DNA from 2 places in the Limnohabitans sp. genome. Region 1 is predicted to be linked to the other one. Evidence: predicted binding sites of a transcription regulator. Region 1 holds the regulator's gene; the other holds the start of a gene.
The links. The regulator NrdR, encoded in region 1, represses ribonucleotide reductase genes. The targets are predictions, from matches to a motif close to CACNANATNTNGTG.
Positions count from the first base shown of each region.

Region 2: HEQ17_RS10880 (ribonucleoside-diphosphate reductase subunit alpha) is a predicted target of NrdR. The motif match lies at 7,164-7,177, and genes of this name have one in related genera.

Region 1 is NZ_JAAVVW010000003.1:850,244-858,748, reverse strand. It holds gene HEQ17_RS07170 (hypothetical protein) at 1-203, opposite strand, end outside; gene HEQ17_RS07165 (hypothetical protein) at 200-1,411, opposite strand; gene HEQ17_RS07160 (hypothetical protein) at 1,408-2,031, opposite strand; gene HEQ17_RS07155 (type IV pilin protein) at 2,037-2,525, opposite strand; gene HEQ17_RS07150 (GspH/FimT family pseudopilin) at 2,601-3,176, shown strand; gene nrdR (transcriptional regulator NrdR) at 3,201-3,650, opposite strand; gene glyA (serine hydroxymethyltransferase) at 3,663-4,922, opposite strand; ZMP/ZTP riboswitch at 4,961-5,125, opposite strand; gene HEQ17_RS07135 (transglycosylase SLT domain-containing protein) at 5,167-5,799, opposite strand; gene HEQ17_RS07130 (DUF349 domain-containing protein) at 6,313-8,505, shown strand, end outside.
Region 2 is NZ_JAAVVW010000003.1:1,573,755-1,582,259, forward strand. It holds gene HEQ17_RS10840 (gamma-glutamylcyclotransferase) at 1-188, opposite strand, end outside; gene HEQ17_RS10845 (aromatic ring-hydroxylating dioxygenase subunit alpha) at 381-1,772, shown strand; gene HEQ17_RS10850 (glutamine synthetase family protein) at 1,769-3,250, shown strand; gene HEQ17_RS10855 (2Fe-2S iron-sulfur cluster-binding protein) at 3,292-3,621, shown strand; gene ffh (signal recognition particle protein) at 3,716-5,101, opposite strand; gene ccsA (cytochrome c biogenesis protein CcsA) at 5,180-5,983, shown strand; gene HEQ17_RS10870 (PP0621 family protein) at 5,980-6,216, shown strand; gene ampD (1,6-anhydro-N-acetylmuramyl-L-alanine amidase AmpD) at 6,296-6,877, shown strand; gene HEQ17_RS10880 (ribonucleoside-diphosphate reductase subunit alpha) at 7,306-8,505, shown strand, end outside.

The DNA of each region.
Region 1 (8,505 bases):
TGGTTCAGCGGCTGAGCATGCATGCAATCCATCGCTTCTTGTGCCCAGTGCTGTGCCACGGTGAATTGGCGATTTTCACGGACTGTTTGAAGGCTCTTGAGTGACAGTTGAGTGGCCCCAACCAAGCCAATACCCAGCACCGCCGAGGCCATCAGCGCTTCGATCAAGGCCAAACCTGCTTGCTTGGGAAGAGGGGGTGTCACGGCGAACCCTCACTCCAACTGCCGTTGACGCGCTGAACGCGGGATGCATCGATGCCCGATGGCCAGTTCAGGATGTAGGCGTCGCGGCCTTGCGGAGTAGCCAAAACTGTGCCTGATCGCCACTCGGGCAGACCGGACTCCACCACCAGTTGGCCTTCGATTCGGCCACCTTGCCAGCCGCGCATTTTTTCGTCGTTGCAGCCCGAATCGATCAATACGCTACCCATGATGCGCACACCTGGAGCAATGTGAGGGCAGCGGAGATCGCAAGCTTTGGCCGAAAAAACCAGCAAGACGGGAACCTCGGGCGTGCCCACGCTGAGATGCCAATCTGCGGCGCTGTCAACCCAATAGATCGAGCGCGGCGGGTTGGTGTGTGCGCTCAGGCCGTGACGCTCTTGAGCGCTGGACCAGGCCTGAAGCTGGGTGTCGTCAATCGAGCCCAGGACGCTTTGTCTTGCAGCGCGTTTGCAGGGGCTGCGGGTAACGGCTGTGGCAGGTCCAATGCGGGTTCCTCCGCCAGGCATGTTGGCGGGACTGAGGGCCATGCATGCCTGTCTTTCAGCGCTGGAAATGGCCCCATTGTTGTTGGTATCCACCACAAAATGCGTGTGTACAACAGGGGCTTTGGCGGTGCCGCTGCAAAGTTCACCTTTGCTGACCAAGGGGCAGACCCGCAATGAGGCTCCAGCAGCTTCGCTGATGCACCCATTCATCACCAATGCCGCAGGTGCGGCCAAGCCTGGAGCTGGCGGCAAGGCCGGAATGAACACACTTTCACGCACATGGGCTTGACTGGTTTGAGCCGTATGGCTGGCCTTGGCGTGCAAAGTGACGACATGGGGTGACATCAACAGATCACGTACAGCGACGGCGGACAATTGCCAATGCTGCATGGCGGGGGGCTGCACAACGTCTATGGCGCTGCATTCCCATTGTTTGCCTGAGACACCCGCAGGACAAGCAGTCGGAGCCGAAAACAGCTGAGTGAAAGGGGTGTTTGCGAGAGTGGATTGTGCATGGGCCAGAGCTGCTGTTGCTGCCAGCCTGGCCTGACTGGCGCGCCCGTGGTTGTAGCTGGCCAGTTGGTCAAAATGCACACTGCGAGCACTGTAGAGGCTGGTCAAGCTGGCCAAGATCACCATGCTCACAGCGACCATCAGGGTGACCGCGCCATGCTGGTGTGCAAGGTCCGTGTGTTGACTCATGGGCAATACAGCGCTTGCAGGCTGCTCGGCAGATTGTTGTGCAAATGAATGGTGTTGGACAGGCTGACTTGGCGCGATGCGTCGCCGGGCCATTGAGCCTTGAGGGTCATAAAAACGCTGCGACGCAGCCAGTTTTGGTGGGACTCGCAGCGTAACTGCCAACGCAGTTCGGTGATTTGCAAAAGCTTGCTGTCGGTGATCGATAGCCAGTCACCACTGGGGTTGCATGACCTTTTCGTTTGCAGTGCGGTGCCTGACAACCTGAAGCCCATGCATTCATCCTGGTCTTGCAGGCCGTTGTGGTTGCGGTCGTGACTGAAGTCAATCCAGTTGTCCTCAATGCTGAAGTCCTCAAAACCATCACAAAAAGTGTCGTCGCAGTTCGTCGCTGAGCGTGTTTCCCAGGCTTGTGCCGAGTACTGGGCTTTGCGCAGTTCGCGGCTCATCCAGTCTACCGCTTGACGAAGTTCATGGTGTAGGTGGCTGTCTTGCAAGGCCGAGCGGTGCCCGCGCAACTGGTTGGCCAGCATGGCACTGCCAGCAGCCAGCACCACCAAGCCTACAGACAAGCCCACCATGAGGCCCATCAAGGTTTCTCCTTTGTCGTGAGGCGATCTCATGGGTTTTATTTTCGCCAGCACCGGGCCGGATCGCTGTCGGGTGATTGGCCCGAGCCTAGCCAGACATGAGCCCCCCCCAGAGAGCGCAAGAGCAATGGGGTGCATTCACGGTCAGATGCTTGCGCTCCCAGGGCAATGGCTTGCGCGGTGTAGGCTTGAGCAGAGGATTCAAGCAATTGGATGCGGTAATGACCTCCGGGGGAAAGATCGCTGCGCCAGCCCAATTTGCTGAGGCTGTCTGCGTGGCTGTCATTGCTGCTGCGCCAGCGTTCTTGGTCGGTTTGCAGTTGAAGCAAGGCCGCTTGACCGTCTTGGCGACGTGCCTTGCGTTGTTGTTCCTGGTAACTGGGCAGGGCCAGTGCGGCCAACACCGCTAAGAGTGCCAGACAGATCAGCATCTCTGTCAAGGTCCAACCCTGGTGCACAACCCTGTCAGTCTGCAGGTGGGTGGCATCAGGGGCAGGTAGATCGGGCGGGATGGATGGCTGTGACATCAGCGGTCTCCTTTTGCTTGTTTTATTGTGTCCCTATGTATTCATCTTGTACAGTGCATCGCAGGCCATACCCATATGAACCCACCCTCAAACCGTCCTCGCCCGTGCGCTGCAAGGTGCAAGATTAAAGGCTTGACTTTGTTGGAAGCCATGGTGGTCATGGCCGTGCTGGGTATTTTTCTGAGCCTGGTTGCCCCCGCCATGACAGGTATGCGGGCGCGCCATCAGTTGCAAAGTCAGGCTGAAGCTTTTTTGGGCAGCTTGGTGCTGGCTCGCTCGGAAGCCCTGCGGCGCCAGCAGCGGGTCACTTTGTGTGCGCGGGGCGCTGCAGATGGCTGCGATCCCATTGGACGCTGGGATCAAGGTTGGTTGTTGTTTGTAGACGCCAATAACAACGGTTTGCGTGAGGCGGGGGAAGTTCTGGTGCAGGCGCGAGAAGCTGTGCCGACAGTGGTGAAGGTGAACGTCACCAGCACCATCAAGCATTATTATTCCTACGTCAGCGAGGGGCGCAGTGCCAGCGCCAACGGCGCGTTCATGGCGGGCACATGGCGGTTTTGCGTCGCCACATCGCCGCAAGGCTGGCAGGTGGTGGCCAATGCGCTGGGCAAGCCTCGAATCGAAGAATACCCCGCGACGAAATGCACCTGAAGGCAGCGTGCAGCCTGGCCGAGGTCAGCTTTGCACCTCGTCGACCAGTGTCTTGAAGGCGTCAATGTCTTCAAAATTGCGGTAAACGCTGGCAAAGCGCACATAGGCCACTTTGTCGAGTTTTTTCAACTCACGCATGACCAGCGCACCGATGCGATGAGAGCCGACTTCGCGTTCGCCCAAATTCAGGAGTTTTTCTTCGATGCGCTCAATCGCGCTGTCCACCTGCTCGGTGCTCACGGGCCGCTTGCGCAAAGCCAGGTTCAGGCTGGCCAGCAGTTTGTCGCGTTGGTAATCGATGCGCCTGCCATCTTTTTTGACGATGGCCGGAAAGTTGACCTCCGGCTTTTCGTAGGTCGTGAAGCGTTTTTCACACGCCCCACACTGGCGACGGCGGCGGATGAAATCTCCATCTTCGGCCAGACGGGTCTCCACCACTTGGGTTTCAAGGTGGCTGCAAAAGGGGCATTTCATCGCGCTGGCCGATCAGCAGTAGACCGGGAAGCGGCTGGTCAGAGCATTCACTTTGTCCCGCACAGCCATGATGTTGGCTTCATCGTGGGGGTTCTCCAGCACGTCGGCGATCAGGTGGGCCGTGGCGCGGGCTTCTTCGTCCTTGAAGCCGCGGGTGGTCATGGCCGGGGTGCCGATGCGCACGCCGCTGGTCACGAACGGCTTTTCAGGGTCGTTCGGGATGGCGTTCTTGTTGATGGTCATGTGCGCGTTACCCAAAGCGGCTTCGGCCACTTTGCCGGTGATGCCGTGTTTCCATGATGAACTTTCGCGCAGGTCCACCAGCATGACGTGGCTTTGGGTGCCGCCGCTGACGATGCGCAGACCGCGTTGGGTCAAGGTGTGGGCGATGATTTGCGCGTTCTTGATCACCTGGGCTTGGTAGGCCTTGAACTCCGGTGCCATGGCTTCCTTGAAGGCCACGGCCTTGGCCGCGATCACGTGCATCAGTGGGCCGCCTTGCAGGCCGGGGAAGATGGCGCTGTTGATGGCTTTTTCGTGCTCAGCCTTCATCAAGATGATGCCGCCGCGCGGGCCGCGCAAGCTCTTGTGTGTGGTCGACGTCACCACGTCGGCGTGGGGCACCGGGTTGGGGTAGACGCCAGCGGCAATCAAGCCGGCGTAGTGGGCCATGTCGACCATGAAAATTGCGCCAACTTCCTTGGCCACTTTGGCAAAACGCGCCCAGTCGATGTGCAGGCTGTAGGCCGAAGCCCCCGCGATGATCAGCTTGGGTTGGGTCTCACGGGCCTTGGCTTCCATGGCCTCGTAGTCGATGGCTTCTTTGGCATCCAGACCATAGGAGACAACGTTAAACCATTTGCCCGACATGTTGAGCGGCATGCCATGGGTCAGGTGGCCGCCCTCGGCCAGGCTCATGCCCATGATGGTGTCGCCAGGTTTCAGGAAGGCCAGGAAGACAGCTTCGTTGGCCGATGCGCCGCAATGCGGCTGCACGTTGGCGGCTTCTGCGCCAAAGATCTGTTTGATGCGGTCGATGGCCAATTGCTCGGCCACGTCCACGTGCTCGCAGCCTCCGTAGTAGCGCTTGCCGGGGTAGCCTTCGGCGTATTTGTTGGTGAGCTGGCTGCCTTGGGCGGCCATGACGGCGGGCGAAGCGTAGTTTTCGCTGGCGATCAGCTCGATATGGTGCTCTTGGCGTGCGTTTTCGGCCTGGATGGCGGCGAAAATTTCGGGGTCGGTTTGTTCAATCAGGTGGTTGCGGTGGTACATGGCAGTCCTTCTAATGATGGAACCTTGGCATGAATGACAAGGGCTGCCCAGGCGAACGGCTGTGAGCCTGGCCTGACAATAATTTCAGGCAAGCTGTGCGCTTCCCAGTGGTTCTGGGGCGACTTCCCAATCGCCACGCTCCACGTCAGAGTGGTCTGTTTTGATTTCAAAACAGGCTCCTATCGCCAGTCGCGCACCCAGCGAGTGTAGCCCAGTCAAAGTCTGCTTTGGTCGGTAAAGGCTGTTAGAGGCGGGGGTTATGAAGCCCGTCCAAGCTTTTGGCCGGACGGGTCATGGTTTCCAGTTGTTTTTGTTCGGCCAACACACGGCTGACGTAATCCTTACCGTTGCTTTGTCCGGTGGCCAAGGCGTACAGTTGCAAGGCTGCATCGACCGAGGGGCTTTGTTCGATCAGTGTTTGCAAATGTCGGGCTCCGACGCGCAAATTGGTCAGGGGGTCAAACGCTGCCAAAGGGCCGCCATATGACAGCAGGGCGCGGTGTTGGGCTTCGGCTTGGATTTGCATCAGGCCCATGCCACCTTGGGGCCCAGAGGCGAAGGGATTGAATCGGGATTCGATGGCGATGACGGCCAAAAGCAAAGTGGGGGAGACTTGGATCCGGTCACCTACGGTCCATGCCTCGTGAACCAAAGCGCCCATGGGTTCGGGGGATACTTTGTAGCGTCGGCTCAGCCAACGGGTCACAGCCGCCTGTTCATCGCTGAGCGCCAGCGCAAACATGCTGGGCAGGGCAGACACCAATTGGGCGTTGACGTCTGGAGTTTCGTTTTCCGACAATGGGTCTTGTCGCGAATCCAGCCAGCCCAGCAAACGCTCTGTGGCGCTGACTTTCAAATCGGGTTGGCTGACCAACATCACCATCAAAGCCAAGCAAGCTACGCCGAAAAAGGCCAGGCTGTGGCGGGTGATTTTCAGAAGGCCCAGCTTAGAGCCTTTCCCAAAGGACCAATTTTTCGGTGGTGCAGTCACAACGTTCCTCTCATGCCAAGCGGTGGCGACACTTGTGGCAAAGCCAGCGCAAAGGGTTGGATGATTCAGTGGTCTCAAGTGCTGCTCACTTGGACCCGTGTCGCCGGTTGGGCGACCCTCTAGGGCTATCCATGGTTTTAGGATGGGAGTGATTTTAGGGAATTCAACTGCATGATGAAGAATATCAAAATCAATCCTTATTAATAATTTGGCATATTAATGGGGTTTGTGAGGGATAAACATCAGACTTTGCAAGCGATTGAGTGGCCGTTTTCAGCTTGCACCAAATAACGGCGAAAATATCCCTTTTGTGCGTGGCTGCGTTTCTTGGGGTTGTACCCTCTGCGCAGACCGCACTTGATGCCTCGCCAGCATACCCAGTGTTTCAAAGCTCATACCGTGACCACCTCCTCCAAACCCATCGATCTTGCCAACTTGGACCCATTGACCACCGGGATTTTTCTTGCAGCCACATCCGGGGAGCGCAGCTCTCGCTTGCGGGAGTGGCTAAAGACCGAACCCAGCGAAGCCCGACTTCATGAGGTCTACCGCGATCTGTCTGCCAAGGACAAGGGCGTTGCCAAGCTACTCAAGGAAAGAATCGACGAGATCAAACGCAGCCAGGGTCAGGAAGCCCTGGCCAATGATTGGGCTCAGAAAGCCGAGCTGATTTTGTCTGCCCCCCGCCTGAACATGGCCGATGCCCTGGCTTGGCAGCGGGATGCCGCCAAAGCTGGCGCACCCCTGTCCCGCGATCCCCTGGCCAGTCTCAAAATGCGCTTGGTTGAATGGGTCAAAGGCGTTGAAGACCTGCAGCATCAGGTGATGGTGCAGAGGGAGTCTGCCGTTTTGCTTGCGCAACGTATTGAAGTGTTGTCGACAAAACCCATGGCCGAGGCACAGCAAGGCCATGCAGGTCTGCAAAACGATGTCAGCCAGTGGCAAATACAGGCACAAGCCTTGATGAGCAACAGGTCTTGGCACAGCATCGACCTCAAGTTCCCCGTTCAGCTGGAAGCTGCGGGCCTCCAGTTGCAAGCCGTTTGGGATGCCTTTTCTGCGGCACTGGTGTCGGCCAAGGTCGCCTGGTCCGATGCCCAGGCCGCGCTGCCTCCCGTGCCGGTCTGGGCCGATGAGATTCGCCGCCAGCGTGGCGAAACTGTGCAGATCTCGCCCACTTCAGCCTCACCAGCCAGCGTGCCTGCCTCCGAAAAAACCGACAAACCAGCCAAAGCCAAAGTCGACCCTGCCCAACGGCAAGCATTGCGCGAGCTGGCCTTGCAAACCGTCACGCCGGTCCTCGACGCCCTTGAAAAGCTGATCTCCGAGAACTCGGGCGCGCCCGTCACAGACGCGTGCGCCGCCTTGCACGCCATCCTCAAGACTCACGGCAAACAGCTCGACACCAGTTTGGACGAGCGGCTGCACAAAGCCTTGAAGGCTGCCGGTGACCCCCAAGGTTGGCCTCGCTGGGTGGCCGACCAGGTGCGACTGGATTTGGTGACCCAGGCTGAAGGTTTGCTGGACGCCAATAAGGCCCCGACCGTCGGCGGGCGCAAGATGCAAGACAAGCTGCGCCAACTTCGCGACAGCTGGAAGCAAATGGACCAGGGCGGTATGCCCAACCACGGTCTTTGGAAGCGTTTTGATGCCGCTTGCAACGAGGCTTACAAAACCGTGCTGGCTTGGCTGGAGCAGATGAAAAAAGACGCTGCAGACCAGCGCTCCCAGCGCCTTGCGCTCATCGAGGAAGTCAAGGCCTGGACAGCAGAACAAGCCCATGGCCAGGACTGGCGTGCTCAGTTGCGTGCCTTGCATCAGTTTGCCGACCGCTGGCGAAATGCGGGACATCTGAGTGAAAAAGCCTTCACTGAAATGCAAACGCAGTGGAAAAGCGTTTTCAAAGCCGCAGCGGCCCGCCTGGAGGCGGCTCAAAAAGCCAGCATCGGACGTCGTGAAGCCCTGATTGACGAAGCCAAAGCACTTGCTGCTGCGCCCTTGCGTGTTGATGCGGTCAAAGCCCTGCAACAACGCTGGCAAGTCGAAGCTCAGTCGGTTCCCCTTGACCGCAAGACCGAGCAAAAATTGTGGGAAGTCTTCCGCGCCCCACTGGACGAAGCTTTTCAGCGCAAAGGTACCGAACGACAGACCTCGGTGGCTGCGCTTACTGTGCACGACCGAGCCGTGATCGACGCCTCGAAAACCCTGGACGAAGCCAATGCGGGTGGCGATGCGGCCCAAATCCGTGCCGCCATGGCTGCCCTGGACGCCGCCTTGCGTGGCCAGGCCCAACAAGTCCGTCAAGCGGCCCCAGCCCCGACGGTTGCCCCAGCTGCTTCCGCTCCAGATGCCAGCGCAGCCAACGGCAGCGACGCTACAACGTCCGAAGCCGTGGCTGATCAAGCCGAGGCCGATGTGCCTGCCGCTGTCAGCGCAGCCGATACCCCCGCTGAAGAGGCCGTACCTGCAGCCCCGTTGGTGGTATCGAAACCCGCCAAGCCGGTCATTGCCGTGCGTGGCGATGACCGACCAGGTCAAAAGAAAGCCGAGCCTGTCATCGCGCGCGATGGTCGCCGAGATGGTCGCATAGGC
Region 2 (8,505 bases), 720 kb from region 1:
TGCGCGTCATCCGCTTCATAGACTTCGCCGGTGACTTGCCCTTCCCCCGGCAATAAGCCCGGGTAGCTGCCCAAGTCGACCAAGCGGCCCTGCACTTGGGCGGGGCCCATGAAGCGGGCACCGTGCATTTCGGCCTCCAGTCGCAGGCCTGGCATGAGGGTTCCGTAGATAAAGATAATGTGTTTCATGGGCATGATTTTGCGTCAATTCGGTCCCTATGGTCAGCCCAAAATTGACACGCATCAAGCCCCACCCACCGTGTCGCCTGTAGGCAGGACCCAGCCTCGCAGCCGTTTAAACTGATCGGTAAGGAATATGCGCGGCCCCACACCAAAGGGTACACGCCAACGGCAGATACACGGCGCAAGCCAGAGGCCTCCATGAAAGCTGAACAGAACGAACTCATCACCCGCATTGGCCCAGGCACGCCGTGCGGTGCGGTGATGCGCCACTATTGGCAGCCCGTCGCCCTGGTGGACGAATTCAACCCCGCGCTCGACCCGCGGATGGCGATTCGCCCCGTGAAAGCCGTGCGCATTCTGGGCCAAGACCTGGTGTTGTTTCGCAACGCGCAGGGCGACTATGGTTTGCTGGACCGTGACTGCCCGCACCGTGGGGCCGACCTGGCCTTTGGCCGCAACGAAGGCGATGGCCTGCGTTGCCCTTTTCATGGCTGGAAGTTTGACGTCACGGGCCAGTGCATCGAAACACCTGCCGAGCCCTCCGGCAGCACGCTGTGCAAGCGTGTGCGCCAGCGCAGCTATCCGCTGATCGAGCGCAGCGGCATTGTGTTTGGCTGGTTCGGCCCCGAAGGCCAGACACCGCCGCCGCTCCCTGGTATTGATGCTTTCAGCGCCCCGGCCACCCACACCTTCGCCTTCAAAGGGCTGTGGCATTGCAACTGGTTGCAGGCGTTTGAGGTGGGCATTGACCCGGCACACGCGTCGTACCTGCACCGCTTTTTCAATGATGAGTCGCTCGAAGGCAGCTATGGTCGCCAATTCCGTGGTGCGAGCGCGGGCGATGTGCAAGGCGAGCGCTGGCCCATGACGCGGGTGATGCGCGAACTGGACCAGCCCGAGATTTCATTCGAGCCCACCGATGCCGGCCTGCGCCTGACGGCCCTGCGCCCGATCAACGAGGCGCTCACGCATGTGCGGGTGACGAATGCGCTGTTCCCGCACACCTTTGTGATTCCGCTGTCGGAGACCATGACCATCACGCAGATGCATGTGCCGGTGGACGACACCCACACCTATTGGTATTCGGTGTTCACCAGCTTTGCCGGGCCGGTGGACAAAGAGGCCATGCGCAACCAGCGCCTGCCCTCGGTCACCTTGCCCGACTACATCCCCAAAGCGGGCAAGCACAACCACTGGGGCTTCAACCCCGAAGAACAAGTCTCGCGCACCTACTTGGGCATGGGCGAAGACGACATCAACGTGCACGACCAGTGGGCCTGCGAGAGCATGGGCGCGATACAAGACCGCACCCGCGAGCACCTGGGCACCAGCGACAAGGTCATCATGGCCAACCGCCGCATCTTGCTCAAAGCCATCGAGACGGTGCAGGCCGGGGGCTCGCCGCCCGGCTTTGCGCAGGGCGCCGTGGCCGGCCAGCGCATCGGGCCGGACACTGTGGACGGCATCGCTCCCAGCGGGCAATGGCCGCAGTGGTGGCGCGAGGCCTGCGCTGCCAAACGCAGCGGTGCGCCGTGGGATGCCGCCCTGCCGGGCCATGCGCCCACCCCAGCCGACTCGAGCGCAGCATGAGCTTCGCTGAACGCTGCGGCCTACACAGCCGCAAACGCCAGGCGGCTTGTGAGCAATTGGTGCGGCAGGTGGAGGCCTCTGGTATCGACCTGATCCGCTTGGGCTGGTGCGACCTGCATGGCGTGGTGCGCGGCAAGACCCTCGTGGCCTCGCAACTGCGCCAAGCGCTGGCCAACGGCATCGGCATGGTCAGCACCTTGCTGCTCAAAGACAGTTCGGACCGCACCGCCTTCAAAGTGTTCGAGTCGGGCATTGAAGACACCCTGCCTGGCTTTGCCGGGGCCAGCAATTTCACCCTCATGCCCGACCCGGCCAGCTGGCAGGTGCTGCCTTGGACCGACAAGACCGGTTGGCTCCAGTGCCAGCCCTACTTGGCCGACGGGCGCATCGTGCCGCTCGATTCGCGCCATGTGCTGCAGCAAGCCGTGCAGCGCCTGGCCGAACGCGGCTGGCAGATGCGCTGCGGGCTCGAAGTCGAATTCCACATCTACCGCCTCAAAGACCCGCTGCACGGGCCAGACCTGGACCCGGATCGCGCCGCATGGCCCGGTCCCGCGCCCGAAGTCAGCCTGATCCACCCTGGCTACAACCTGCTGACCGAAGGCTGGATGGACCGGGCCGAAGAGCCGCTGCGCATCGTGCAGCGCACCGCGCAGGCGCTGGGCCTGCCGCTGATCTCGCTCGAAATCGAACTCGGCCCCAGCCAGGTCGAAGCGGTGTTTGATGTGAGCGATGCGCTCACGGCCGCCGACCAGATGGTGCTGTTTCGCAACGCCACACGCCAAGCCCTGCGCCGCGCCGGTTACCACGCCACCTTCATGTGCCGACCGCCGTTTGAACACATCATGTCGAGCGGCTGGCACCTTCACCAATCGGTTTGTGAATTGGCCACAGGGCGCAACGTGTTCATGCGCGAAGATCTGGCCCCCGGCAGCAGTTCACGCGAAGCCCGGCAAGTGCTGAGCGATGCGGGCGCGCTCTGGCTGGCCGGACTGCTGGCGCACGCCCCGGCGCTCACCGCCTTGTGCACCAGCACCACCAATGGCTATGGGCGCTTTCGGCCCAACGCGATGGCACCGCAGTCGATTTTGTGGGGCCGTGACAACCGGGGCGCGATGCTGCGCGTCATCGGCGCGCCGGGTGACAGCGCCACCCGCATTGAAAACCGCCTGGGCGAGCCTGCGGCCAACCCTTATCTCTACATGGCCTCGCAAATTCACGCTGGGCTTGACGGGGCGGACGCACAGCTGCAAGCGCCGCCAGCCACCGAAACACCTTATGCCCCAGGGGCTGTATCCATCCCAACGTCTTTGGCCGATGCGGTGCAGGCGTTGCAAGCCGATAGCGCTTTGAGCCAGGCCATGGGGCAGCCCTTGGTGGATTACTACAGCACCATCAAACTGGCCGAGCACCGGCGCTTGACCCAGGCCGAAGATGCGACGGAGTTTCACAAGCGCGAATACTTCGGCCGAATTTAACAACCCATTGAAAGCCCGCGTTTGAGCGCGCTGCATTGAAGATGATCACGATCCACCTGCAAGCCCACGACCCCGCACAAGCCCCGATCACACTGCAAGCCCATTCTGGGCAAAGCCTGATGCAAGCCGCTGTCGACACCAATGTGTCAGGTATCCAGGCCGATTGCGGCGGGCTGTTGACCTGCGCCACCTGCCATGTGGTGGTGCATGAAGATTGGGTGAAGCAGCTGCCGCCGATGGGTAGCGATGAAGACGGCATGTTGACCTTCACCGCCCAAGCGCGTGAGCCGGGCAGTCGCCTGTCGTGCCAGATCGTGCTGACCCCAGAGCTGGACGGTCTGCAGGTCACGCTGCCCGAGAGCCAGTATTGAAAAGGTTTTGAGCAGGTCGGCGGCTTGAGCCCCGACATGAAACCTGCACCAAACCCACCATGTCGGACCTGAAGGCCAGACCTGCAAGAGAAGTTCAGCGCGGCATACCAGGAAAGCCACCGCCGCCGCCCATCATGCCTTTCATGGCCCCCATGCGCTTCATCATTTTCATCATGCCGCCGCCGGACATTTTTTTCATCATGTCCTGCATCTGCTCGAACTCCTTGAGCATGCGATTGACGTCTTGCACCTGAACGCCCGCGCCCGCTGCGATGCGGCGCTTGCGCGTGGCCTTGATCAATTCAGGCTTGCTGCGCTCTTTGGGCGTCATGCTGTGAATGATGCCCTGCTTGCGGCCGATGTCTTTTTCGACCTTGTCCATGTCCATGGACGCTGCCTTGGCGGTCATCTGGCTGGGCAACTTGTCCATCAGGCTTGACAGCCCGCCCATTTGCTTCATCTGCTGGATCTGCGCCAAAAAGTCGTTCAGATCAAAGCCGCCACCGCTCTTGACCTTGGCGGCCAATTTTTGCGCGGCTTCCATGTCCACACCTGCAGTGACCTGCTCGACCAGGGCCACGATGTCGCCCATGCCCAGCACCCGGCCCGCGTGGCGCTCGGCATCGAACACTTCCAGACCATCGATTTTTTCACTGGTACCGGCAAACTTGATCGGCACGCCCGTGATCTGGCGCACCGACAGGGCCGCGCCACCGCGTGAGTCGCCGTCCAGTTTTGTGAGCACAATGCCCGTCAAAGGCAAAGCCTCGCTGAACGCCTTGGCGGTATTGGCCGCGTCCTGGCCTTGCATGGCATCCACCACGAACAGGGTTTCAACAGGCTTCAATTCGGCGTGCAAGGCCTTGATTTCGGCCATCAGGGCTTCGTCAATCGCCAAGCGACCCGCGGTGTCGACGAGCAACACGTCAAAGAAATGTTTGCGGGCGTAGTCGATGGCGGCACGCGCGATGTCGATGGGCTTTTGGTCGGGCGAGCTGGGAAACCATTCGGCACCAGCTTGCGCGGTCACCGTCTTGAGCTGCTCAATCGCCGCAGGGCGGTACACGTCACCCGAGACGGTGAGCACTTTCTTTTTGCGCTTTTCGATCAGGTGTTTGGCCAGCTTGGCGGTGGTGGTGGTTTTACCGGCCCCTTGCAAACCGGCCATCAAGATCACAGCAGGCGGCTGCGCCGCCAGGTTGATGTCCGACACGCCCTCGCCCATGGTGGCCGCCAACTCGCGGTTGACCACACCCACCAAGGCCTGTCCGGGCTTCAAAGAACCCATGACTTCTTGGCCCAAGGCTTTTTCTTTCACCCGGGCAATGAAATCGCGCACCACAGGCAAAGCCACGTCGGCTTCGAGCAAGGCCATGCGCACCTCGCGCAGCATGTCGGCCACGTTCGACTCGGTGATGCGGGCCTGCCCGCTGAGGGTCTTGACGAGGCGTGAGAGTTTGTCGGTCAGGGCGGAGGCCATGGGGGAAATCCAGAAAAAACCGTGAGAGCTTGATGGCGAAGCCCCAGCGGCAGCGCCTGAAAGGCTAAACTCGGTACCATGATTTTAGCGAGTGCACCTTTGTGGACGTTGCCCTTCTCGGCATTGGCAGCCCTGGCCTATGCCTTGCCCGCTCTGGTGCCCCGCCACCTGAGTGTTGTGAACGCACGCCGCCTGCTTTGGCTGGCTTGGGTTTTACACGCCATCAGCTTGCTGGTGCTGCTGATGGGGCCGGCGCGCTTCGGTTTTGCCCCGGCTTTGTCGGTCACCGCCTGGCTGGTGGTGTTGGCTTACATGATCGAGACCCAGTTTTTCCCCAAACTCAGGGCCCGCTGGGCCGTGGGCGGCCTGGGGGCGGTCACCGTGGTGCTGGCCTGGGTGTTTCCAGGAGCCTTGCTCACCACCCAGGCATCGGCCTGGTTGCCCCTTCACTTTGCCCTGGGTTTGTCGGCTTATGGCATGTTTGCCGCTGCGGTGGTGCACGCCTGGATGATGACCCGCACGGAACATGACATTCGCCAGGCTCAAGAAGGCTCGAGCGGTCTGCCGCTGTTGACACTGGAGCGCCTGACCTTCCGCTTTGTGACCGCTGGCTTTTTCCTGTTAACCGCGACTTTGGTGGCTGGGGCCTTGTTTGGCGAAGTACTTTATGGTCAGAACCACACCGAATGGCGCTGGGATCACAAACGGGTGTTTGCAGTGTTGTCTTGGATCACCTTTGCCACTTTGTTGGTTGGACGCAGCCAATGGGGTTGGCGCGGTCGCAGGGCTGTGCGCGTGCTTTATATTGGCGCTGGCCTGCTGCTGCTGTCCTACGCTGGCTCACGGTTTGTCATGGAAGTCTTAATTGGGCGGGCCGGATGAAATACCTGATCTGGCTACTGGTTGTTTTGGTGGCCGTCTGGGCATTCAAACGAAGTCGCAAGGCCAAAGACGCCAGTGCAAGCCCCGCAAAACCATCCAAGCGCCCCTCAAACATGGTGAGTTGCGCCCACTGTGGATTGCACTTGCCTCAGGATGAGGCCGTGATTGGCGAAAAAGACGTTTACTGCAGCACTGAACACCGCACTGCCGCCGAGGACCGCAACCCGGCTTAAGTCCTCAACCCCTTGCCAATGCTTGGCTTGAGCCATTTTTTCCAAGTCGATCACACAACCACCCCACCTTCTATGATCCATGTCAAACCGACCCGCTGAATGCACAGATTTATGGCAAGAGGGCTGGTACTCGCCCGCCCTAAGATGGGACTCCCCCAATTTTGGACCCAGACCTCAAGGTGCATGCATTGACTTGCTGGTGCTTCACTCGATCAGCCTGCCGCCAGGCCAATATGGCGGGCCAGAGGTGCAGGCACTCTTCACTAACCAACTGGATTGGGATGCTCACCCATATTTCAAGCAAATCAGGGGGGCGCAGGTGTCAGCACACTTTTTTATACGGCGCGATGGCGCATTGCTTCAATTTGTCAGTGCCGACGACAGGGCTTGGCACGCAGGACAGTCAATGTACCGTGGCCGCTCACAATGCAATGACGACTCTGTCGGTATTGAGCTGGAAGGGTTGGAAGGCGATGTATTCGAAAATGCCCAATATGTGCAACTGGCCAGTCTTTGCCATGACTTGCGCAAACGTTACCCGATTGCCCATTTGGCGGGGCACGAACACATTGCCCCAGACCGCAAGCAAGATCCTGGGCCGGGTTTTTCGTGGGGACGGTTGAGACAACTGCTGGATTGGCCTGCCTCGTACTTTCCCTAGGAATATAAAACGACAATCAGAGAAATTTCTGGTTTCCAGGTGGCTTCCTCAATTTAAATCACTGTCCAGAAATCCAAATCGCAAGCCAGCTAGGTCTTCAAGGGCAAAACCCCTCAAACAACGCATGGCTCTTGGATCTGAATCCCAAAAGGCTGTTTCCAATTCGCCTCCAAACGGTCTTTTCAGCGTTTCAGAACAGCACATTGATGACGTTGTTGCGAAACTTTAAGCATTGAGGTCAAAAACCACCAGTACACTACCTGTAGTGGCTTGCAAGGGTCGCAGACACCAGATATAGTGTCTTTCAGAAATCTGCAGAGTTGAACGAATCCAAATTGCAAGCACCCGTTACCCCACCACTACACACCACAAATTAGAAGAAAACCATGCACACAGACCTCAACGCCCCCTCCGCTTCCACCGGCCTGATGCCTACCCCCTTCTCCGACCGGACTGGCCAACCGTCTGCTCACCACCTCAATCAGTACCAAATCATTCGCCGTAACGGCGCCGTTGTGCCTTTTCAGCCCAACAAAATTGCAGTCGCTTTGATGAAAGCATTTCTGGCTGTCCATGGCACCCAAGGTGCTGCGTCTGCCAGCGTACGGGAAGTGGTGGAAGAATTGACGCAAAACGTGGTGCGGGCACTGATGCGCTCACGTCCGGGCGGTGGCACCTTCCACATTGAAGATGTGCAGGACCAGGTTGAGCTGGGCTTGATGCGCAGCAGCAACCACGAAGTCGCACGTGCTTATGTGCTTTACCGCGAGCGCCGCACCCAAGAACGCGCCCAGCAAACTCAGCAATTTGCAGCCGCGACTTCAGAGCCTGCATTGCACGTAATAGACCAAGGTCAACGCGTAGCTCTGGACCTGAATCACCTCAAGTCATTGATGGTGAAAGCTTGTGCCGGCCTGGGTCAAGACGTGAGTCCAGACCCCATCGTCACCGAGACCATGCGCAACCTTTACGACGGTGTGCCGATGGAGGAGGTTTACAAAGCATCCATACTGGCATCGCGTACGCTGATCGAAAAAGATCCAGATTACACCTATGTGACCGCCCGTTTGTTGATGCACACAATTGCCAAGGAAATCTTGGGCAAAGAAGTGTCGCAAGAACAAATGGCCGAGGAATACATCAACTACTTCCCTCGCTTCATCAAAAAAGGTGTGGACAACGACCTGCTGGATGAAAAACTCCTTCAGTTTGACCTCAGAAAGCTGGCCACCGCACTCAAGCCTGAGCGCGATTTGCAATTTGATTATCTGGGCCTGCAAACGCTTTACGACCGCTACTTTTTACACGTCCGCAAGACCCGCATCGAGATGCCCCAGGCCTTCTTCATGCGTGTGGCCATGGGTCTGTCGCTCAATGAAATCGACCGCGAAGCCCGGGCTATCGAGTTTTACGAGATCCTGTCGTCTTTTGACTTCATGTCCTCCACGCCCACGCTGTTCAACAGCGGCACTTTGCGTTCACAGCTCTCGAGCTGCTACCTGACCACTGTGCCCGATGACTTGGATGGCATTTACGAGTCCATCAAGGAAAACGCCTTGCTGTCCAAGTTTGCCGGCGGTTTGGGCAACGATTGGACCCGCGTACGTGCCATGGGTTCACACATCAAA